Regions from separate parts of the Halomonas sp. 7T genome, predicted to be linked through region 3. Evidence: predicted binding sites of a transcription regulator. Region 3 holds the regulator's gene; each other region holds the start of a gene.
The links. The regulator FNR, encoded in region 3, switches genes on or off when oxygen is low (the NO sensors DNR and NnrR bind a similar motif). The targets are predictions, from matches to a motif close to TTGATNTANATCAA.
Positions count from the first base shown of each region.

Region 1: yegQ (tRNA 5-hydroxyuridine modification protein YegQ) is a predicted target of FNR. The motif match lies at 2,041-2,054, and genes of this name have one in related genera.
Region 2: LOS15_RS14285 (plastocyanin/azurin family copper-binding protein) is a predicted target of FNR. The motif match lies at 1,891-1,904, and genes of this name have one in related genera.

Region 1 is NZ_CP087112.1:2,767,657-2,773,131, reverse strand. Features, by position in the region: gene LOS15_RS12920 (D-alanyl-D-alanine carboxypeptidase family protein) at 1-1,034, shown strand, start outside; gene LOS15_RS12915 (DMT family transporter) at 1,142-2,017, shown strand; gene yegQ (tRNA 5-hydroxyuridine modification protein YegQ) at 2,174-3,544, shown strand; gene thiE (thiamine phosphate synthase) at 3,520-4,164, opposite strand; gene thiM (hydroxyethylthiazole kinase) at 4,154-4,993, opposite strand; TPP riboswitch at 5,018-5,129, opposite strand; gene LOS15_RS12895 (hypothetical protein) at 5,206-5,475, opposite strand, start outside.
Region 2 is NZ_CP087112.1:3,051,491-3,056,965, reverse strand. Features, by position in the region: gene LOS15_RS14305 (hypothetical protein) at 1-264, opposite strand, end outside; gene LOS15_RS14300 (class I SAM-dependent methyltransferase) at 523-1,182, opposite strand; gene LOS15_RS14295 (DUF411 domain-containing protein) at 1,202-1,645, opposite strand; gene LOS15_RS14290 (hypothetical protein) at 1,642-1,791, opposite strand; gene LOS15_RS14285 (plastocyanin/azurin family copper-binding protein) at 1,986-2,486, shown strand; gene LOS15_RS14280 (response regulator transcription factor) at 2,501-3,166, shown strand; gene LOS15_RS14275 (ATP-binding protein) at 3,153-4,487, shown strand; gene LOS15_RS14270 (copper resistance system multicopper oxidase) at 4,556-5,475, shown strand, end outside.
Region 3 is NZ_CP087112.1:2,463,522-2,468,996, forward strand. Features, by position in the region: gene hemN (oxygen-independent coproporphyrinogen III oxidase) at 162-1,589, shown strand; gene fnr (fumarate/nitrate reduction transcriptional regulator Fnr) at 1,648-2,400, shown strand; gene ttcA (tRNA 2-thiocytidine(32) synthetase TtcA) at 2,387-3,298, opposite strand; gene LOS15_RS11540 (cation:proton antiporter) at 3,421-4,647, opposite strand; gene LOS15_RS11545 (DNA polymerase III subunit epsilon) at 4,761-5,420, opposite strand; gene LOS15_RS11550 (putative nucleotidyltransferase substrate binding domain-containing protein) at 5,426-5,475, opposite strand, start outside.

The DNA.
Region 1 (5,475 bases), 300 kb from region 3:
ACAGCGCGATTCGCGCATTAGCGGTACGCTCAGCTAACGATGTAGCAGTGGTAGTAGCCGAAGCCCTAGGTGGTAGTGAGCAGCGGTTTAGTCACTTAATGACGGCCAAAGCTCGCGAACTGGGCATGAATTCGACGACCTTTCGAAATGCCTCGGGTTTGCCGGACGATCAGCAGATTACTACCGCGCGGGATATGCTGATACTGTCGGTGCGTGTAATGCAGGATTTTCCTCAGTATTACCACTATTTTGGCCTCCAAGAGTTCACTTACCGCGGCACGCGTCATACCAGTCATAATCGATTAGTGCGCAATTATCCGGGGGCCGATGGACTTAAAACGGGCTTTATTCGTGCTTCAGGTTTTAACGTTGCCACAACCGCGGTGCATAATGACCGGCGTTTGGTGGGCGTTGTGATGGGCGGGTTTACCGGCGCGTCCCGGGATACTCATATGGCCAATTTACTAGATCGCAGCTTTAGCCGTGCAGCGCTGCGTGACGAACGCACATGGTTAGCTAATACCAATTTTTCACGTGAGTTTATGGCGTTTCCAGAGAGGGGGCAGCCGCTCACCCCGCCCACCATGCCCAGCCAACCTATGCTTGCCAGCGTAACAACGACGTTATCCCCCGCTCGCACGCCAGCAGTCGCGGTAGAAGAGCAGCTCGCTCGCTCGTTAGAGCAGCCCTCACAACCTGCTGTTGTGGCAGACCCAGACCCGTTACAGGCGTTTATTGATCGAGAGCGGGTGATGGCTGCTACTTCTCCAGTATCTAATTCCGCTCCTGGTGGTGTTTGGGGTATTCAAGTGGGTGCATTTAGTCAGGCCTCTCGCGCTGAGCAGTTAGCCCAGCAGGCAGCGCAGCGTTTGCCTCAGAGTGTCGGTGGCCGAGTAGCCATTGATACGCTGGGGGGGCATTCCCCCGTATTTCGCGCCCGCGTAGTGGCATTAGATGAAGGGAGAGCACGACAAGCTTGCCAATCACTGCAGGCCCAAGGCATGGATTGCATGGTGGTGAACGCGAGTTTGTAAACGTTCCAAGACGACATAGTCCCCCGCCAATGCAGCATTGGCGGGTTTTTTTTGGCTAGTGGTTTACTGCGCCTTGAGGACGTGGTGGATGAACAGAGGAGTCATGAATGACCACATCGTTAAAGGGCATACTCTGCATGTGCCTCGGCGTCTTTTTTTTGGCATCAGGCGATGCTGTTTCCAAATGGCTTGGCGAAGTGCATTCACCGCTGCAGATCATTTTCTTTCGTACGCTGGTGTCGTTACCGCTGATTGCGTTGCTGGCCTACTTCGCGGGTGGGCTACGCAAGTTAGGCACGAAGCGACCAGGCGTGCACTTGGTACGAGGACTTATCTATACCGCGACGATGGTCTTTTTCGTCTGGGGGCTTACCTTGCTACCCCTGGCGGAAGCGACGGCCATCGCCTTTGTCGCACCGCTTTTTGTCACGCTGCTGTCGGTGCCACTACTGGGTGAACGTATTGACACACCTGTGCTGATCGCCTCGCTGGTAGGTTTTGTGGGCGTGCTGATTGTGGTACGCCCGGGGGGAGATGCGTTCCAGCTAGGCACGCTAACGCTATTAGGGGCCGCCTTTTTTTATGCCCTCATGATGATTACGGCGCGTCGTTATGGTGCCAGAGAGCACCTTTGGGCAATGGTGTTCTATATGACATTAGTGCCCTTTGTTATCACAGCAGTCAGTTTACCCTGGGTGTGGCAAACGCCGCAGCCCTGGCATTGGCTTGGTTTTTTAGCAGCCGGGGTACTGGGTATTGGCGCCACTGCGTTTATTACGTTGGCGTTCCGCTTCGCGCCGGCGGCCATCGCCGCACCGTTTGATTACACCGCGATGCTTTGGGCCGTTCTGCTGGGCTGGTGGTTCTGGGGAGAGCTGCCGGATCTGTGGGTGTGGGTAGGTAGCGTGCTGATTATTGGCAGTGGGTTGGCGATCGCCTACCATGATCGACGCACAACGCTAAAGCGCCGTCCGAGCGCTTAAATAGCCCAAGTTCTCGCCACTTTTTGATCCAGATCAGCAAAGTCGTTAGCTGAGCAAGACAGTACGTTTGGGCTGGTTATAATCCGGCCCTTTTAGCCTGTTCGCGTTAGGTCGTTACTGACGCGCGGGCCATCGTCCTGATAACGGTGACTGTTTATGCAAGCCCCTGAATTGCTCTCCCCTGCGGGTACCTTCAACAACATGCGTTACGCCTTTGCTTACGGGGCGGATGCGGTGTACGCCGGGCAGCCGCGCTACTCGCTGCGCGTGCGCAATAACGATTTTAAGGTCGATAACCTGCACCGTGGCATTGAATATGCCCATACACGCGGTAAGCGGTTTTATGTGGCGTCCAACATTGCCCCTCATAACAGCAAGCTAAAAACCTACCTGCGGGATATGGAGCCGGTGATTGAAGCGCGGCCGGATGCGCTGATTATGTCGGACCCAGGCTTGATTATGATGGTACGTGATCGCTGGCCAGAACAAGAGATCCATCTCTCCGTACAGTCCAACGTGGTGAACTGGGCGGCCGCTAAGTTTTGGCAGCGCCAGGGCATTCGCCGGATTATTTTATCCCGCGAGCTATCGCTGGAAGAGATTGGCGAGATACGTGCCGAGTGTCCGGATCTTGAAATTGAAACCTTTGTGCATGGAGCGCTCTGTATTGCTTATTCAGGCCGTTGCCTGCTATCGGGGTATTTTAATCACCGTGACCCTAATCAAGGCACCTGTACCAACGCGTGCCGCTGGAAGTACAACACGGTGGCGGCGACTCACGATGAGACGGGCGATTTGGTGCCTGCCAATCAGGGGGTGACCGCTACGGCGAAGGATGAAGATGAATTGTCGGCATTGATTGAAGATGTGACGCGCCCAGGCAAGCTGATGCCTGTTTATGAAGACGAGCACGGCACGTACATCATGAACTCGAAAGACCTGCGCGCTGTTCAGCACGTGGGCCGGTTAGCGGAGATGGGGGTCTCATCGCTAAAAATTGAAGGGCGAACCAAGTCCTACTATTACGTAGCGCGGACGGCCCAGGTCTACCGTCAGGCGATTGATGACGCGGTTGCTGGGCGCCCTTTTAACATGGGGCTGATGGATGAGCTTGAGAACCTGGCCAATCGAGGCTACACCGAAGGGTTTTACCGGCGCCATGTTCACGATGAATTCCAGAACTACGAGCAGGGCAACTCTATTGGTGTGCACCAGCAGTTTGTCGGCGATGTGCTGGACTACGATGCCTCACGGGAAGTGCTCGACATAGAGGTTAAAAACCGCTTTGAAGTGGGGGATAGCATGGAGCTAATGCTGCCCGGCGGTAATCGTCGCTTTACGTTAGCGCATATTGAAAATCAGCGTGGTGAAGGCGTACACGCGGCACCTGGTTCCGGGCACCGAGTTCGCGTCCCGGTACCTGGAATGAACATTCAGCCCGAACAGCTTGAGTTTGCGCTGCTGATGCGTGACCTCAAGCCAGCGGCGTCTATTCCCACCGTTCAGCTGGGAATGCCTGCTTCCTGAGTGTGCCACGCTTCAGAAAAGGCCTGCGCCGCCTGGCGCGGGTCTGGTTGACCGCAAATAGCTGAAATTACCGCTAGGCCGTGGGCACCTGCCACTTTAACACGCGCTGCGTGTTCTACCTTTAGACCACCAATCGCCACGCTGGGCAGCGGGCACACCTCAGCCAACTGTGCCAGTCCATCAAAGCCAATTGGTTGAGCGTGGTCTTGCTTGCTACCTGTGGCAAAGACAGGCCCTAAGCCTACATAGTCCAGTAGCTCAATCGGCACGGCATTGAGTTGGGGACGCGTGTTAATGGAGAGGCCGATGATAGCATTAGGGCCGAGCGCTTGGTGGGCTTCATGAACTGCTGTATCGCTTTGGCCAACGTGCAGGCCATCGGCTTTACTCTCTATGGCCACGTTAAGGCGGTCGTTGATAATCAGCGGTACGCCGCTACCTGCAAGCAGGGTTTTTAAGCGTTTAGCCTGGGCAATCATCTGCGCGTCGCTGGCGTGCTTGTCGCGTAGCTGCACGATAGTGACACCGCCCTGCACCGCGGCCGCGATTGTCGCCTCTAGGCCAAAAGGGGCGCAAAGCTTGGCGTCGGTTACTAAGTAAAGCGAGAGATCAAACGACATGCACGGCCTCCAGGTGAGTAGCGGTAGAAAGGTCATTGGGGGTGAGTTGATACAGTGCATCTAATAGCGCGACTTGAAAGCTGCCAGGCCCTGTCGCCTGTTCTCCCGCTCGGCTGCCCGCCAGTGCAAAGCAGGCGAGTGCAGCGGTGCTGGCTTCAAAAGGGTGTTCACGGTTGCACGCTACAAAACCAGCGACCAAAGCGCTAAGGCCGCAGCCGAGTGTCGTCACTTTAGGCATGAGGGGATGGCCGCCTTTAAGACGAACATGTTGATGACCGTTGGTAATAAAATCCTCTTCGCCGGTCATCGCTACTACGCTGCCATGGCGTTGGGCAAGCGCAATGGCGCCGCTAACCGCGTCTTGAATTGAGGTGGTGGCATCTACCCCGCGGCCTTGGCCAGCGAGACCCATCAGTGCCAGGATTTCTGAAGCGTTACCCCGAATGACGGTCGGCTGGTGGGCGAGTAACTCAGCGCATAGCGTCTGGCGAAAGCGGGTGGCGCCTACGGCCACTGGGTCTAGTACCCACGGTATTGCTTGGTGGCGTGCTGTTTTTGCAGCCACGAGCATGGCCTCCGCCCAGGGCGAGGAGAGAGTGCCAATATTGATAGATAGGGCGCCCGCGATTGCCGTAAAGTCGGCGACTTCTTCAATAGCGTGCAGCATGGCAGGCGATGCGCCGATGGCGAGCAGCACGTTAGCAGTGCTGTTCATGGCTACATAGTTGGTGATGCAGTGAACAAGCGGTGTTGAATGGCGCAGCGATTCAAGATGATCGCCTAGCGGGTATTCATTTAACGGGTACTCGTTTAAGGAGTGCGGGGTCATAGCATCCTCCCGGGAGGGAGGTGGTGCAGAGGCACCACGACTCCCTACGCCGGTGTTATCCGGTTCAGGTTCAAAGGGTGCTTCTCAGCCCAAAGGGTGCTTCTCAGCCGTGATAACGGCGCCCCTGTCGTGATGACTACTATCCTTGGCTTGATAGCGTCTGTAAAGCCTTGGATGAACGGAAGTGTTTTCCAAAAAAGCCGGTAGCGGAATTATCGAAAGGAAATGCGAGTGCCATACGTCAGCATTTCGTCTGGCGTTATCGCTTTGCCTTCTACGCCAATCATCTCGTCGCCGCACTGATCGGCAAAAGTGAGCACACCGTGAGTTAATCCCAATTGCCCGAGGGTGTCGCGTATTTCACCGGTACCTAAAAACGTACTAACGCGCCCTTCGCTGTTGCATAAATCAGACACACCGTTTGCGTGATGAAAGCGGACTTTATAAATACCGTCCATTGATTCAACTTCCACGATCGGTGA
Region 2 (5,475 bases), 590 kb from region 3:
GGTACCGGGTGGCAGCCACTGAGCGAATAGAGACGTCGTTACCCGGATACCTGACTGGCCACCGGTAACCGCGCCGATCATGGCGGCTGGGAGTTTAGCGAGTGGAAAACGCGCCGTTGCCAGAAAAAGCGGTTGGGTCACCGCCGTCGCACGTAAGGCGCCTATCGCACCACCCACTACGCACCCGCTGACAACACCAATGCGTTGAGCGGTATCGAGATTGATCAGGCGGGTAGCGGCACAGCGCTGACAAGGTGGGGGCATTAGCAATGCTCCTATGCATCACGAAGCGATTCGTGGGGTGGATTCATAGGAGTGATATAGGTCTATAATTTTTTGGAAATTAGCCACTCAAAATTTACTTTAGTAAACGCTCCAATGCTGGCAATGGTGAAATGTCTCGGGCTTAGCGTTTACAACAAAATAAGCGCAACACATTAGAAGCAAAGAAGCACGAGTACCGCCCTTACGTCTCGTCGCTATGTATGGTGCCACTCGTTACCGCCTTACATTTAAGATATATCAACGCCTTGACGATGAACACTCAGTAACCTCTCCCCCCTTGCCATCTTTATGCCGGAAATGGGTATACAGGAACTGTTGAGGGCTGCCCGTTGGCGTCTCATGTACCTCAAGATGATCACTCAATAATTCAAACGAAGGGCCAAGTTGTTCGCTAAGCTGCGAGGCCGAGTATCTCACCACGTCCAAGCCACTACAGCGTGTTGGCCCCTCTGGCCCAAAGGTTGCCATCACCACGTGCCCACCGGGTACAAGGCTATGGCGAAGTTGCAGTAAATAAGCCGCGCGAGAGACTGGATCCACCAAAAAGTGAAAAACCGCACGGTCATGCCAGACGGCATAGTAATGCCCAGGCAACCTTGCTTGCGTAATGTCCCCAACACGCCATTTAACGCGGCTGGAAACGTCAGCTAAACGGCGCTGTGCAGCTTCAATGGCGCTTTCCGAAATATCCAAAACGGTAATATCGTCGTACCCAAGCGCTAGCAAATCATCTACTAGCGTTGCTTCACCGCAACCCACATCAATAATCGCCGTGTGTGGGTCTGGAGCCGCTGATTGGATATAATCAAGGGAGGCCTCTAAATGAGGCCGAAACCAGCTTACTTGGTCAGCAGACTTGCGTTGATACACCGACTCCCAGTGGTGTTTTGAATTCATTGTATCGGCCCGGCTTATTTCAGAGCGTCATAAACGCCTTATCTTCCTGATCCGTGAAGGAATACACGTCATAGGGCGCTTCCTGAGGTCCTGGCATACCCGGTGTACCGATGGGCATACCTGCCAGGCCAATGCCATCTACATCAGGCTGTTGCTCAAACAGCGCCTGTACGGCTTCCATCGGCACATGGCCCTCGATCCAATATTCACCTATTTCGATGGTATGGCACGATCCCAGACCGTAGGGAACGCCCGCCTGCTGCTTGATATCACCCAGTTCGACGTCGTCAACAATAGTGACGTTAACGCCAAGTTGCTCCAAATAGCGCGCATACTCATCACAGCAGCCACACTGGGGGTTTTTGTAAAGCGTGGCTTCATCCGGCAACGCGGCCTGAGCCTGAACCGAGGCGGCTCCTAGGAGCAAAACACTAGATAGTACCGTAGCGGTAAAACGTTTCATGAGCAATCTCCTTGAGGTGTGTGACTAAACAAATATTTGGCCAACGAGGCGATCCCCAACCCTACCAACAGTAAAAAAGTTAGCGGCATTAACCAAGCAAACCAGCCCATCGAGCTCATAAAAGCAAAACAATCTGCGTTCATCATGGTAAGTCTCCTACCAAGGCAGTAAGCAATATCGCTGTAAGCTTACAACCCTGGGGTTACCCTAAGGTCAAGCCTTGGGACCTTGCGGACAACGGAAGGTTGCTATAGATCATGTTTTCCCCCTTGGGTTCAGGCTCGTTTCAGGTTAACACCGTATAAAGAACGGGTGACAATAACCTCTGAGGTAAATGACCATGCTAAAAACCACTCTAACAACGTCTTTGTTTGCCCTTTCACTAAGCCTGATCACGGGCGTGGCGCTGGCTGCACCCGGCCACGGCGGTGGTGACAGTGGTCTAACCGAGGCTGACGTCGACCGTACGATCAGCCTTGAGGCTGGTGATATGTGGTTCGACCCTGAAGAGCTACAGATGGCGGCTGGAGAGGTGGTTAAATTTGAAATCACCAACACCGGCCATTTAGAACATGAATTTGTAATTGGAAGTAAAGAAGCCCAGGAAGAGCATCGTCAAATGATGCTAGATATGGCCAATGGTGGAGGCCATGACATGTCGAATATGGCACACGGCGGCGGTCACGACATGGCCAACATGAGCATGGCCGGCGTCACCATTGCGCCTGGTGAGACAGGGACTCTACTATGGAGTGTTCCTGATAATGCCAACGAGCTAGAGTATGCTTGTAACATCCCCGGCCACTATGAATCCGGCATGTACGGCAATTTTACACTCTAACCTGACGTATACCGATGAAACTGTTGCTACTCGAAGATGATGACTTGCTTGCGGAAAGCTTGGCAGAGAGTCTCAAGGACAACGGTTACCTAGTTGATTTGGCCGCTTCATTGAAAGCGGCCAAGTCGCTTATGGCAACCGAGCACTATGAACTGGCTATCTTGGATGTCGGCTTGCCCGACGGCTCGGGGCTGGATCTGCTCGCCCAGTGGCGCAGGCAAAAACGCGATACCCCTATTTTGATCCTGACGGCCCGCGATACCTGGGAAGATAAAGTCGTCGGCCTGGAAACAGGGGCCGATGACTACCTGACTAAACCCTTCCATGAAGCTGAGCTCATGGCCCGCTTGAAGGCCCTACTGCGCAGGCAATCCGGTCAGTTATCGCAGGTGATCACGCTTAACGGCGTGTCGCTAGATGGCGCAGGTCAACGGGTGTGCCTAGAGGACGAAGCGTGGCGTTCGCTCACGGCGACGGAGTTTCGACTACTACGTTATTTAATGCTTCATCCGGATCGCATTCACTCTAAAGAGCAGCTACTAGAGCAGCTTTATGCTTTGGAGCAGGATGCCGCCGCGCCCAACTTGGTCGAAGTTTATGTCGCTCGTCTTCGCCGTTATCTGGGTAAATCCATTATCCAAACGCGCCGCGGCCAGGGGTATTTCTTTGCTTCACATTGATCGGCGTAGTTTACGTTTTCGACTACTCGTCTGGTTAGGAGGCGTGGCGCTCTTAGTGGTGGTGACGACTTGGCTACTGCACGGCATATGGTTACAGAATCTTGCTCGGGATTTTTTGGGTGAGCGCCTTCAGCGCGAAGCCGACCATGCCGTCACCCAGCTTGAGCAAGGGGAAGCCGCCGTACCTGCCGCGCTTGACTCAGTTAGCCAAAGCTATCAAGTCTTTCATCATTTATACGTGATGCGCCTTAACGGCTCGGTGAGCGCCTCCAACCCGCAATGGCAGCAACAGCTGGCTCCTCTGCTGGAAGAAAACGGCGATGCTCTTTTGGATGTCAAACATGACGATCAGCATTTGCTGGTCTACCGCCGCCATTTTGAGTGGCAGGGTTCTAGCGGCGTATTACTGGTGGGGGAGGATTTTTCCAAAGTTGAAGCGGGCTTAGCGACGCTACACTGGTGGGTAGGCGGGATTGCCGCAGGACTTTTAGTGATGTTAATTACGCTCAACATGCTAGCTGTCAACCGCAGCCTGATCCCGCTATGGCAGCTTCGTGGACAGTTGGCCGCACTACAGGCAGGCGAGAGAGAGCGCCTTTCGCTAACCGCGCCAGCCGAGTTGGACTCTCTGGTCGCTCAGCTTAACCGCTTTATGGACGACATCGACCTGCGTCTACAGCGCTCTCGGGAGTCATTCGCCAACCTTTCCCATGCTTTAAAAACCCCGTTGGCAGCGGTTACCCAAGTACTGCGTGGCAACCGGCCTATTGATGAACGCAGGCGACTAAAGCTACTAGCCCGAGTAGAGGATATTAATGCCCAGCTGGATGCGGAACTGCGTCGTTCACGGATTGCAGGCCCTAACGCAGGGCGAATGGCCAACGTCACGCGTGATAGCTCACGACTCACCGAGATGTTCCGCAGCCTTTACCCTGAGCGTATCTTCAACCTCACCCTATCGGTACACGAGAAAGACCAAGTGCCTATTGAGGCTCACGACTTTTCTGAAATATTAGGTATCGTGCTCGATAACGCTGGTAAATGGGCGAGTAGGCGCGTTAATTGCGATATTGCCGTCTCCGCTACCACCCTCACGCTCAACATTGATGATGACGGCCTCGGCGTTGCAGAAGAGGATCTTTCGCGTTTGGGTGAGCGTGGCACACGGCTGGATGAACGCCGTCCTGGCTACGGCTTAGGCCTGTCGATTCTTGCGCAGTTAATCGCCCGTTACTCGGGGCACTCGCATTTTGCACGCAGTCCACTGGGTGGTTTGCGCGTTACGATTACATTGCCTCTAGCGGTTGAAGTGACTAATTAATCACTATTCAGCTTTGATTCAGCTTCTTCCATCAAGATGGTGCTATTCATCATTGATGGGAGTTACACATGGCACGCTCAAGCATCATTTCTCACCCGCTTTCTCGCCGACAGGTCATAAAAGGCGGCGCTGCCTTAGGGTTAGGTTCCGCGGCGGCAATGGGATTGACCCCTGCCTGGGCAAACCCCTGGGGACGCACCAATGTCTATGCGCAGGGCGTTGAAGAAGGCCCCGAGGTATCGCTGGCCATTCGCCGCGAATCACACCCGATTGATGGTAAGAATGCGATGCCCATCACCATCAATGGCACTAGCCCAGGCCCGATGATTCGTCTGAAAGAAGGTCAAGACGCGGTACTTCGTGTGACAAACCTGCTCGATGAGTCTACTTCAATTCACTGGCATGGCCTCATCCTACCGCCGGAAATGGATGGCGTGCCAGGCGTCAGCTTTGCAGGTATCGCCCCTGGTGAAACCTTTACCTACCGCTTCCCTGTTCGTCAGAACGGTACCTACTGGTACCACAGCCACTCCGGTATGCAGGAACAGCTTGGCCATGCGGGGCCGCTGATTATCGACGCCGCCGAGCGCGAGCCTATCCGTTACGACCGTGAGCATGTGTTACTGCTCACCGACTGGACCTTTGAAGACCCCATGTCGGTGTTTCGTAATCTGAAGACCATGGAAGGCTATTACAACTTCCAAGAGCGCACGATTGCTGACTTCTTCGCCGATGTGCGCGAAAAGGGTTTCGCACAAACCGCCGAAATGCGCGGCATGTGGGCTCAAATGCGCATGAGTTCGCGGGACATCGCCGATGTCACCGGCAGCACTTATACCTACCTGCTCAACGGCCACTCCCCTCAAGAAAACTGGAATGCCCTGTTCAAGGCCGGGGAGCGCATCCGACTTCGTGTGATTAATGGCTCGGCGATGTCGTACTTTGATGTACGCATTCCTGGCCTAAAAATGACCGTGGTAGCCGCCGA
Region 3 (5,475 bases):
TTACTTGATATAGCTCAACGCTTTCATGGTTTGCTTGTTCTAGCATTTAACAGCGTTTAAGCCTGTTTGCCAGGCATAAACACCTGTTATCCCCTGTTGCTTTTGAAATCTTGCTATTCAAGCTTGGTGACACCTTGCTTTTAAACCCTGGAGCGCCTTCCATGCGTGCACAAGCCACTGCTGCCGTTTCACACCCTACACTTGCAGCGCCTTCGGCCACTGCCTGGGACGAGGCGCTGCTACGCCGTTATGACAAAAGCGGCCCACGTTACACCTCTTACCCTACGGCACTCGCTTTTCATGAGCAGTTCACCGCAGACGACTTTACCCAAGCGCTAGAACGCAGTAATCACCACCAGCGGCCACTCTCACTTTATGTACACGTGCCTTTCTGTCGCAAAATTTGCTTCTACTGCGCCTGCAATAAAATTGCGACCAAGAATACGCAGCTGGCAGAGCCGTACTTATCTAGGCTCGACCGTGAAATGGTCTTAACTGCTCGCCATTTAGATACCCATCGACCAGTGCAACAGTTGCATTGGGGCGGCGGTACACCAACGTTTCTTTCGCTCTCCCAAATGAGCGATCTGATTGACCGCCTTGATGCGCGCTTTGGTTTATCCATGTCGCCTGATCGTGACTACGCCATTGAAATTGACCCACGGGAAGCCGATGTTTTTACCCTTCGCCACTTGCAGTCGTTGGGCTTTAATCGGCTGAGTCTTGGCGTACAGGATTTAAACCCACAGGTACAAAAAGCGATCAATCGCGTGCAGCCACGGGTGCTCACCGAAACACTGATGGATGAAGCTCATCGACTGAGCTTTCGCTCCCTCAATCTGGATTTGATCTATGGTCTCCCCTTCCAGACTGAACAGAGCTTTGCCGATACGCTTCGCCAAGTCATAGAACTCAACCCTGCACGACTATCAGTGTTTAACTACGCCCACATGCCCGCCCGCTTTGCGCCCCAGCGGCGTATTAACGAAGAAGACCTACCAAGCGCCGATGAAAAACTCGCTATTTTGCATACCACTATTGAGATGCTGAGCAATGCAGGCTATGTACATATTGGGATGGATCATTTTGCTCGGCCAGATGATAGCTTGGCGATTGCACAGCGTAACGGCTCGCTGCAGCGCAATTTTCAAGGTTACTCCAGCCACGCCCAGTGCGACTTGGTAGGACTTGGTGTTTCAGCCATTTCTCGCGTGGATGACGTCTATGCGCAAAACCCTACTTCTCTTGAGCACTTTGAGACAGCGTTAGATCAAGGTAGGCTAGCGACTGAAAAAGGTTTACGATTAAATCATGATGACCTAATACGTCGAGATGTTATTGAACGCTTAATGTGCGATATGCGAATTGATTTAGCTGCGATAGGCCAGCGCTGGGGAATTGATGCTGCTGACTATTTCTCCCCGGTTCTTGAGCAGCTTAACGCGGCAGAGCAGGACGGTTTGCTGATGCGTGATGGCCTCTCTTTGAGCGCCACACACACTGGCCGACTGCTTATTCGTCATATTGCCATGGCTTTCGATGCTTATTTACCAGGTCAATCATCTCAGCGTTACTCAAAGATTATGTGACCCTATTGAGGCGCTTTTGTCTGGCGCCTATCATGGCAAATGATAAATGGAGAATTACATGCCTCACCAAGCCAGCTCCCGACGTTCACTGCTGCAAGAAGCGCGCTGTCAAACCTGCAGTCTTAGTTCGTTGTGCCTACCGCTGGCCCTGGAGCTTGAGGATATGGGGCAGTTCGATGCAATTATCCGCCGTCGCGCGCCGCTTAAAAAAGGCGAATCTCTGTTTCGTCAGGAAGACCCGTTTACCAGTGTCTATGCCGTGCGCTCAGGTAGCCTTAAACAGGTTACCAGTGAAGGTAATGGCAATGATCAGCTCACCAATTTTTATCTGCCCAGCGAATTGGTGGGGTTAGACGGTATCGATGAAAACTATTACCCCGGCAGCGTTATTGCTCTGGAAACCACCACCGTTTGCGAAATTCCTTTCGACCGCCTGGATACGCTCTCTGAAGAGCTGCCCGAATTGCGGGGACAGCTCTACCGGAGCATGAGCAAAGAACTAAAGGATGATCGGCGCATGATGCGTTTGTTGTCACGCAAAACCGCTGATCAGCGGCTCGCCAGCTTTTTAATTACCCTTTCAGACCGCTTTCGCCGCCGTGGGTACTCGCCCTTCAGCTTCCGGCTCTCTATGTCTCGGGCGGATCTAGGTAATTACCTAGGCTTAGCCGTGGAGACTGTTAGCCGGATTCTTAGCCGTTTTCAGCAACAAGCCGTGGTAGCCGTGTCAGGACGTGAAATTAATATCCTCGACATGCAACGGTTAATTATCTTGGCCGAAGAAGACGAACAGACGTCTATACCACGTTGAAGGCTTGGATTCGTCCGGCCATCATTGCGGCTTGTTTGTCTTCCAGGTTTTCAAAATCAAATAGTTGACGGTCGGCGAGCTGGGAAGGCGTCACATTTGTGACTGCTTTAAACATACTTTCCAGCCGTCCAGGATGCTTTTTATCCCACTCGGCCAGCATGTCTTTAACAACCTGTCGCTGAAGATTAGGCTGTGAACCACACAAGTTACACGGAATGATGGGAAACGCCATCAGTCGTGAAAACTCGGCTATGTCTGCCTCTTTACAGTAAGCAAGCGGGCGAATAACGATATTTTTTCCATCATCGGATAGCAGCTTAGGCGGCATGGCTTTTAAAGTCCCGCCAAAAAACATATTCAAAAACAGCGTTTCTAAAATATCTTCACGGTGATGACCCAACGCGATCTTGGTAGCCCCAATTTCTTCAGCAAAGCCATACAGCGACCCTCGGCGCAAACGTGAGCAGAGCGCGCAGGTGGTTTTACCTTCGGGCGTTTTCTCCTTTACCACGGAGTAGGTATCCCGCTCTAGGATATGGTATTCCACACCTAGCTTCTCTAAATAGCGCGGTAGGATATGCTCTGGAAACCCTGGCTGCTTTTGATCCATATTCACCGCCACCAGTGAGAAGTTCACCGGAGCGTTACGCTGCAGGTTGCGCAAAATCTCAAGCATGGTGTAGCTATCTTTACCACCTGACAGGCATACCATTACCCTGTCGCCTTCATTAATCATCTGATAATCAATGATGGCGTTCCCCACCTCACGGCGCAGACGTTTCTGCAACTTATTGAATTCGCGCTTCTGTTTAGCGTCGTGAAGCTCAGACGAATTCAGCTGTTTGCCAGCTAAAATCGTATCTGTCGTTGCGGGGTCAAAATGATCAGGTTGTTGCATGATAGTAAACACTGCCGAGGTTAGAGAGAGCGACACATATTCTAACAATTATAACAACGTTCACCCAATACAAACCCGTAGCGTTATCTTTAACGCAATGGCGCCGGATAACCGAACGTTGATCAATGCGTATTGTGTTGATCTGAGTTGGTGACAGTGCGCTTGACCAGTAGCGGACCAAATAGCTCAAAAACGATCGTCGAGGTGACCACCGTTGCCACAATTAGCCGTCCTTGATCAGGAAAACGCTCAGCAGCCAACAATGCCATCCCCATTGCGACCCCTGCCTGCGGCAGCAGCGCAAGGCCAATATCGGTATTTAAGCTCGGCTCACGCCGACGCATGGCCAATACTCCTAGATAACCTCCTATATAGCGCCCAATGCTACGCAAAACGATATACGCAGCAACCAGCCCCAATGCTGAGCTTAAGTGGGCCAAGTTGAGGCTTGCACCCGCTAATACAAAGAAAAAGACCAAAAACGGCCACTCAATTTGCTCTATTTCGCTAAAGGAGCGCGTGTGATGTGAAGAGACATTGACGATTACAAAACCTGCAATCATCGCTGTTAAAAGCGCGGAAACATTGAGATAACTGGAGAGACCCGCGATCAAAAGCATAAGTGCCAAGGCTTCGGCCTGAGTTGGGCGTCCTGGTTTAAGGTGGCCGGTTAACCACGCCGCTGGAAACCCAAGTAATGTCCCAAGCAATACGGCCCCTCCAAGCTCCCAAAGCGCATGCACTAAAGAGCCTCCACCGCCAGTCGCTCCTACCCAGCTAAGTGCCGCCATGCTTAACCCAAAGATAATAATGCCCCAGGCATCGTCAATTGCCACAATACCGAGCGTCACGCGCGCGGCGAGGCTTTTTTTACCGCTCTCTTGAATAGCCTCGCTGACGGCTGCGGGGTCAGTCGCCACCGAAATAGCGCCTAACGCTACCGCCACAGCCACCGAATAACCCAATAGCCACAAGCCTGCAAATACTGTTATTAGGGAGCCTACAACCACTGCCGCAGACAACGCGAATATCAAGGGCCCTGTCGACTTGAGCCGTGGCAGCGTCAATTCACCACCTAGTAGAAACGCCACCATTACCAGCGCTAAATTAATTAGCGGCTCGCGTAGCCCGCCCAGCGGTTCAGCCTCATATCCTAGTAGCCCTTGCTGGATCAGCGCATACCCAACGCCTACCAACACCAGCAACGAAATTCTTGGCAGCGCAGTGCGGCGCGAAATGGTATCCACGACAATGCTGAGCGATAACAAAATACCAAGAATCAGAAGTATCCACGCACTGCTGCTAATTACCTGACTCTGCTCACTGATATAGCCCCATAACGCCTGCATGAAAATAGCCGCTCCTTAGAAAACACCTTTAAAGGGCTATGGTGTCAGAAGCCAAATTAGCTCGCTACATTTGCTAGCACTTCCTCAGGGTGGTCAAATTACCGTGGAATTGCCTAAGAGTAATACTGGGCTGTTACAGTCTCACGCTGTAAACGGATGTACAGCAACGCACTCGCAGCAGCGTCGCTTAACACACCGTGGCTATTTATAGCGGGCAACTGCCAACGCTCGAGCGCTTCGCCTAGATCATTACTCTCATCTACGTAAGGGTGTAAGCGTCGCAATTGCCGATAATGAAGTTTAGCCACGTCCACCTGAGCGTTGGGTAGGCCAAAACCAAGCCCTTCCTTGAACAGCGAATTGAGCCGGTCAAGAGAGCGATCTATTTGCCATCCTATCAAAGGCCGGTTGCCAATAAATTCAGCAAGCGCCCCAAGGTTTTCCGCATTGGGAGACAGCGCAACTGTCGTCCCATAAACCCGGTGTTGGCGCCTAAGCGTGGCGGCATCCGCGCTGCGAGTGTTTGCTATTGTGGCGACCCATGCACGGCTGGTTTGGACATGGCGCTGATTAAGAACCACAGCGGCTACACTCACCGCTGGGTACTCACCATTAGACGTATAACATGCCAACGCCACCTGCTCCTCCCCCATATAGGGTTGGAACAGCCATGCGTAGGGAGAGCCAACGTACCGGCGGCGATCGCTTTCCCGCTGAAGAAGCGTACGCAATGAGCCGCTAAAAAGCGTCACGTGTCGATCTAACCATCGCATGCCGCTCACGAATACTCCAAATGATAACGGTGTGAAAGGCGCTGCTTGAAGTCTT